DNA from 2 places in the Serratia sp. PL7 genome. Region 2 is predicted to be linked to the other one. Evidence: riboswitches for the same ligand, from Rfam matches in the RefSeq annotation. Region 2 holds a riboswitch; the other holds the start of a gene.

Region 1 (3,418 bases), on a different contig from region 2:
CCTTCAAACACTTTGAATGGGGCAACGTGCTTGACCTCTTCCGGCGTTTTACCCTGTGCGGCGAACTCTTCCTCAACCACGTCCAGAGATTTACCGAACGCCAGCGCTTCTGTCTGTGCGAAGAAGTTCGACAGCAGTTTGGCGTGGTGGTCGCTCAATGGATTATGGCTGATGGCCGGAGCGATAAAGTCGCAAGGCACCAGCTTGGTCCCCTGATGGATCAGCTGATAGAACGCATGTTGGCCGTTGGTGCCTGGTTCACCCCAGATAATCGGGCCGGTCTGGTAATCTACCGGATTGCCGTTACGGTCAACGTATTTGCCGTTAGACTCCATGTTGCCCTGTTGGAAATAAGCGGCAAAACGGTGCATATACTGGTCGTACGGCAGGATCGCTTCGGTCTCTGCGCCGAAGAAATTGTTGTACCAGATACCGATCAGCGCCAACAGCACCGGCAGGTTTTGCTCGGCAGGCGTCTGGGCAAAGTGCTTGTCCATCTCATGCGCACCGCTCAGCAGCTGCTCGAAGTTTTCAAAACCCAAAGACAGCGCGATAGACAGGCCGATTGCCGACCACAGAGAGTAACGGCCCCCCACCCAGTCCCAGAATTCGAACATATTGTCGGTGTCGATACCAAACTCGGCCACCGCTTTACCGTTGGTAGACAGCGCGGCGAAGTGTTTCGCGACGTGCTGCTGATCGCCAGCGGTGCTCAGGAACCAGTCGCGCGCGCTGTGGGCGTTGGTCATGGTTTCCTGAGTCGTGAAGGTTTTAGACGCCACCAGGAACAGCGTAGTCGCCGGATCCAACGGTTTTAGCGTTTCGGCGATATGGGTGCCGTCTACGTTGGAAACAAAGTGCATGTTCAGGTGGTTTTTATAGGGGCGCAGCGCTTCGGTTGCCATATAAGGGCCGAGATCTGAGCCGCCGATGCCGATGTTGACCACGTCGGTAATCGGTTTGCCGGTGTAACCTTTCCAGTCGCCGCCAATGACGCGGTCGCAGAACTGTTTCATCTTCGCCAGCACCGCATTGACTTCTGGCATCACGTCCTTGCCATCAACAATGATTGGCGTGTTGCTGCGGTTACGCAGGGCAACATGCAGCACGGCACGATCTTCCGTACGGTTGATTTTCTCACCGGAGAACATCGATTTGATCGCGCTTTGCAGGTCGGTTTCTTTCGCCAGTGCCTGCAGCTTCTCCAGGGTTTCTGCGGTGATGCGGTTTTTGGAGTAATCCACCAGCATCTGATCGTTGAAAGTGGCAGAGAACTTGGAGAAACGCTCACTATCCTGAGCAAACAGGTCACGGATCTGGACGTCTTTGATTTGTTCGAAATGTTGCTGCAGGGCTTGCCAAGCAGCGGTTTGACTAGGATTGATATTTTTCATAGCGGCGCTCTTATGCTTGAGAATGAATATGAGGTGATGGACCGATTGTAGCCTGTTCGCCTGTGATTATGATCTCTTTTCTTGCGATAGGCGTTAACTCTCAGACCGCCGCACCCCATTTTTACCTTTCCACAACAATCTGCTGATATTTCACCTAACAGCCTGTTATCACAACGCTGAAACGTCCCTCTCACCACGCTTTTCTCTTGATGCGCAGTCCGCAATATTCGGTCGCTCTGCTCCCCGCTGAGCGCAGATGAAAATCCCTCAGCGTCTTCCCGTTGACAGTAGCCAATAAACCCGTTATTCCTAACAGCCTACTTGCACATCCACTGTGCAAGCCAGAAGAGGCGCGTCGCCCAGGTAGAGTGTCAGAGGAGCCATTATCCGATGACGGCACTGGAGGGGGAGCGACGCCGAGGCGAGATGCTTACGGCAACCATCACGTCGGCTACAGGGGCTGAATCCCCTGAGTTGTCACCATGGGCTGCTCTGAATGAGCAGTCAGCAAGGTGGGGCGCTTCTGGGTGTATCGTAGCCTCAACCTCTACGCCTGCTCCCTGTTTACCGCTCTTCCCTTGTGCCAAGGCTTATGGAAATTAAATGCCAATTTGAATGGCGTCCCTGACACGAGGTTTTACATGACTCAAGCAGCACCCCAAAACGCAACCGTAGTAGCCAAATTCGGCGGCACCAGCGTGGCCGATTTCGAGGCGATGAATCGCAGCGCCGACGTGGTTCTTTCCAATCCCGATGTCCGCTTGGTGGTTCTGTCCGCCTCTGCCGGTATCACCAACCTGTTGGTGGCCCTGGCCGAAGGCTGCGACACCGACAAGCGCAACGAACAACTGGCCGAAATCCGCCGCATTCAATACGCCATTCTCGATCGCCTCGATAACCCGATGGTGGTTCGCGAAGAAATCGACCGCATGCTGGAAAATATCACCACGCTGTCGGAAGCCGCTGCGCTGGCCACCTCAGCCGCACTGACCGATGAACTGGTTAGCCATGGCGAGCTGATGTCTACCCTGCTGTTTGTGGAAATTCTGCGCGATCGTAAGGTACAGGCAGAATGGTTCGATGTGCGTAAAGTGATGCGTACCGACGACCATTTCGGCCGCGCCGTGCCGGACAGCGCCGCGCTGACCGAGTTGGCTCAAACCCTGTTGAAGCCGCGCCTGCAACAGGCGTTGGTGATCACCCAGGGCTTTATCGGCTGCGAACCCAAAGGCCGTACCACTACGCTGGGCCGTGGTGGCAGTGACTTTACTGCGGCCCTGCTGGGTGAAGCATTAAACGTCAGCCGCGTGGATATCTGGACTGATGTTCCGGGTATTTATACCACCGACCCACGCGTGGTGCCTGCCGCCAAACGTATCGATAAAATTGCCTTTGAAGAAGCGGCGGAAATGGCCACCTTCGGTGCCAAAGTACTGCACCCGGCCACTCTGCTACCTGCCGTGCGCAGCAACATCCCGGTCTTTGTCGGCTCAAGCAAAGATCCTGCCGCGGGTGGCACGCTGGTGTGCAATACCACGGAAAACCCGCCGCTATTCCGCGCGCTTGCCTTACGCCGCAAGCAAACCCTGCTGACGCTGCACAGCCTGAACATGTTGCATGCACGCGGCTTCCTGGCCGAGGTGTTCAACATTCTGGCCCGGCATAATATCTCGGTCGATCTGATCACTACTTCTGAAGTCAGCGTGGCATTAACCATGGATACCACCGGTTCCACCACCACTGGCGGCAGCCTGTTAACCACCTCTCTGCTCACCGAACTGTCCTCGCTGTGCCGGGTGGAAGTGGAAGAAAATCTGGCCCTGGTCGCCCTGATCGGCAACAAGCTGTCACAGGCCTGCGGCGTCGGTAAAGAGGTGTTCGGCGTACTGGATCCGTTCAATATCCGCATGATCTGTTACGGAGCCAGCAGCTATAACCTGTGCTTCCTGGTGCCAGGCGATGATGCGGAGCGCGTGGTACAAACGCTGCATCACAATCTGTTTGAGTAAGCTCCTCACCCTAAC
Region 2 (3,418 bases):
CCTGCAGAACCTGGCGGTGCTGGCGATCATGCTGACCGCCTTCGGCGTTTCCAACGCCATCGCCGACGAATCCGGCCTGTTGACCGTCACGGTGATGGGCATCTGGCTGGCCAACATGCGCGACGTCGATACCAGCGATATTCTGGCGTTCAAAGAAGAACTGTCGGCGATCCTGATCTCGGCGCTGTTCATCATTCTGGCGGCGCGGCTCGACATCCAGGCGCTGTGGAACATGGGCTGGCCGCTGCTGCTGCTGCTGCTGGCGGTGCAGTTCATCGCCCGGCCGCTGTGCATCGCGGTCTCGACCTGGCGCTCTTCCCTGCATTGGCGCGATCGGCTGCTGCTGTGCTGGATCGCCCCGCGCGGCATCGTGGCCGCGGCGGTCAGCTCGCTGTTCGCGCTGACGCTGCAGCGCAGCGGCTATCAGGGCGCCGACCGGCTGGTGACCGTGGTGTTCGCCATCATCATCGGTACCGTGGTGTTGCAAAGCCTGACCAGCGGCATGATGGCGCGCTGGCTGCGGGTGCAGCAGCAAAAGCCGCGCGGCGTACTGATCGTCGGCGCCAACAGCGTGGCGCGCATGCTGGCGCAGGCGCTGATCAAGCTGAACGTGCCGGTGATCGTCACCGACAGCAGTTGGGAATACTACCGTCAGGCGCGTATGGACGGCATTCCGGCCTATTATGGCCACGCCTACTCCGAACACGCCGAGAACTACCTCGATCTGAGCAATATCGCCCAGGTGTTGGCGCTGTCGCCCAATCGCCACCAGAACGCGCTGGCGGTCTACCACTTCGGCCATCTCTTCGGCGAGGATCACGTGTTTGCCATCCGTTCGGGGGCGCCGCTGAAAGGGCGCGGCGCCAGCGCGGAAAGTTCGCGTTTCCGCCGGCATGAAATTTTATTTAATCAGGAAGCCACCTACGGCCGCCTGAGCAGCCTGCTTGCCAGGGGGGCCACCATCAAAGCGACCAAATTGAACGAAAATTTCGGTTGGCTGGAGTATTTGGAGAAACATCAGGGCGTTATCCCGCTATTCAGCCAAAAGGAAGACGGTTCTCTGCAACCGATTGGCGCCGGTTCCACGCCCACGATGCCCTGTACGCTTATCGCGCTGGTACAAGATGAAAATCCCTCACCGTCTGTACGTTGACAGAATGGCGATAACCGGCTATTCCTAACAGCCTACTTGCGCACCCGGTGCGCAAGCCAGAAGAGGCGCGTCGCCCAGGTAGAGTGTCAGAGGAGCCGTTTCTCCGTTGACGGCACCCGAGGGGGAGCGACGCCGAGGTACGATAATGGCCGGCCATTATCGTATCGACTACAGGGGCTGAATCCCCTGGGTTGTCACCAGGGGATCGCCACAGGGCGATCGACAAGGTGGGGCGCTTCTGGGTGTATCGTAGCCTGACCTCTACGCCTGCCCCCTGTTTACCGCTCTCCCCTTGTGCCAAGGCTATGGAATTACAGTGCCCCAAACGGGCATCCCTGACACGAGGTTTCTACATGAACCAAGCAGTACCCCAGAATTCCACCGTGGTAGCCAAGTTCGGCGGCACCAGCGTCGCCGACTTTGAAGCCATGAACCGCAGCGCCGACGTCGTGCTGGCCAACCCGCAGGTCCGCCTGGTGGTGTTGTCCGCCTCGGCGGGCGTCACCAACCTGTTGGTCGCCCTGGCCGAAGGCTGCGAGGCCGACAAGCGCAACTACCAGCTTGATGAAATTCGTCGCATCCAGTACGCCATCCTCGATCGCCTCGCGGCGCCTGCGGTGATCCGCGACGAGATAGACCGCCTGCTGGAAAACATCGCCATGCTGTCGGAGGCCGCGTCGCTGGCCACCTCGACGGCGTTGACCGACGAGCTGGTCAGCCATGGGGAGCTGATGTCCACCCTGCTGTTCGTGGAAATCCTGCGCGCCCGCAACGTGCAGGCCGAATGGTTCGACGTGCGTAAAGTGATGCGCACCGACGATCACTTTGGCCGCGCCGTGCCGGACAGCGCCGCGCTCAGCGAACTGGCCCGGACGCAGTTGCAGCCGCGCCTGCAGGAAGCGCTGGTGGTCACCCAGGGCTTTATCGGCAGCGAGCCGAAAGGCCGCACTACCACGCTCGGCCGCGGCGGCAGCGACTATACCGCCGCGCTGCTCGGCGAGGCGCTCGGCGCTGGCCGGGTAGATATCTGGACCGACGTGCCGGGCATCTACACCACCGATCCGCGGGTGGTGCCGGCGGCCAAGCGCATCGACAAAATCGGTTTCGAAGAGGCGGCGGAAATGGCCACCTTCGGCGCCAAAGTGCTGCATCCGGCCACCCTGCTGCCGGCGGTGCGCAGCGACATTCCGGTGTTCGTCGGCTCCAGCAAGGATCCGGCGGCCGGCGGCACGCTGGTGTGCAACACCACCGAGAATCCGCCGCTGTTCCGCGCACTGGCGCTGCGCCGCAAGCAAACGCTGCTGACGCTGCACAGCCTGAACATGTTGCACGCGCGCGGTTTCCTGGCCGAGGTGTTCAACATCCTGGCGCGCCATAATGTCTCCGTCGATCTTATCACCACTTCGGAAGTCAGCATCGCGCTGACCATGGATACCACCGGCGCCACCTCCGTCGGCGGCAGCCTGCTGACCACCTCACTGCTGACCGAACTGTCGTCGCTGTGCCGGGTGGAAGTGGAAGAAAACCTGGCGCTGGTGGCGATCATCGGTAACCAGCTGTCGCGCGCCTGCGGCGTGGGCAAAGAGGTGTTCGGCGTGCTCGATCCGTTCAATATCCGCCTGATCTGCTACGGTGCCAGCAGCTATAACCTGTGCTTCCTGGTGCCGGGCGAAGAAGCCGAACAGGTGGTGCGTACCCTGCATCACAACCTGTTCGAATAAGTCATTATCCCTGATTGCGGGCGCAGCATGCTGCGCCCCTGCGTCTAAAAAATCCGTTCAAAACCTGCAGGGGTTCAGCCTGTTGAACCCGCAAAAAACACAACCACACCCATCGTTCTCAATCTGGCTAAGGAAAACCTGCATGTTGGCTCTACTCACGCGTTTATTCCCCCTGTGGGCGATACTGCTGTCCGTCGCCGCCTATTACACGCCGACCACCTTTACCGGCATCGGCCCCTACGTCAGCCCGCTGCTGATGCTGATCATGTTCGCCATGGGCGTCACGCTGCGACTGGACGACTTCAAACGCGTGCTGGCGCGCCCCGGCCCGGTGGCGGCCGGCATCTTCCTGCACTATCTGATCATGCCGCTGGCGGCCTGGATCCTGGCGATGCTGTTTCGCATGCCGCCGGATCTGTCCGCCGGCATGGTGCTGGTGGGCAGCGTGGCCAGCGGCACCGCCTCCAACGTGATGATCTATCTGGCCAAGGGCGACGTGGCGCTGTCGGTGACCATCTCGGCGGTCTCAACGCTGGTGGGGGTG

Evidence for each region. A riboswitch is a leader RNA that binds a small molecule or an ion and turns the genes downstream of it on or off. The one in region 2 is predicted to bind lysine.
Region 1: linked by a shared signal. The riboswitch ahead of lysC (lysine-sensitive aspartokinase 3) and the one ahead of lysC (lysine-sensitive aspartokinase 3) in region 2 are both predicted to bind lysine.

Annotation. Positions count from the first base shown of each region.
Region 1 is NZ_CAMFLB010000016.1:28,067-31,484, reverse strand. Features, by position in the region: gene pgi (glucose-6-phosphate isomerase) at 1-1,394, opposite strand, end outside; lysine riboswitch at 1,732-1,925, shown strand; gene lysC (lysine-sensitive aspartokinase 3) at 2,036-3,403, shown strand.
Region 2 is NZ_CAMFLB010000003.1:428,906-432,323, forward strand. Features, by position in the region: gene N6G83_RS20150 (cation:proton antiporter) at 1-1,153, shown strand, start outside; lysine riboswitch at 1,206-1,399, shown strand; gene lysC (lysine-sensitive aspartokinase 3) at 1,507-2,874, shown strand; gene panS (ketopantoate/pantoate/pantothenate transporter PanS) at 3,017-3,418, shown strand, end outside.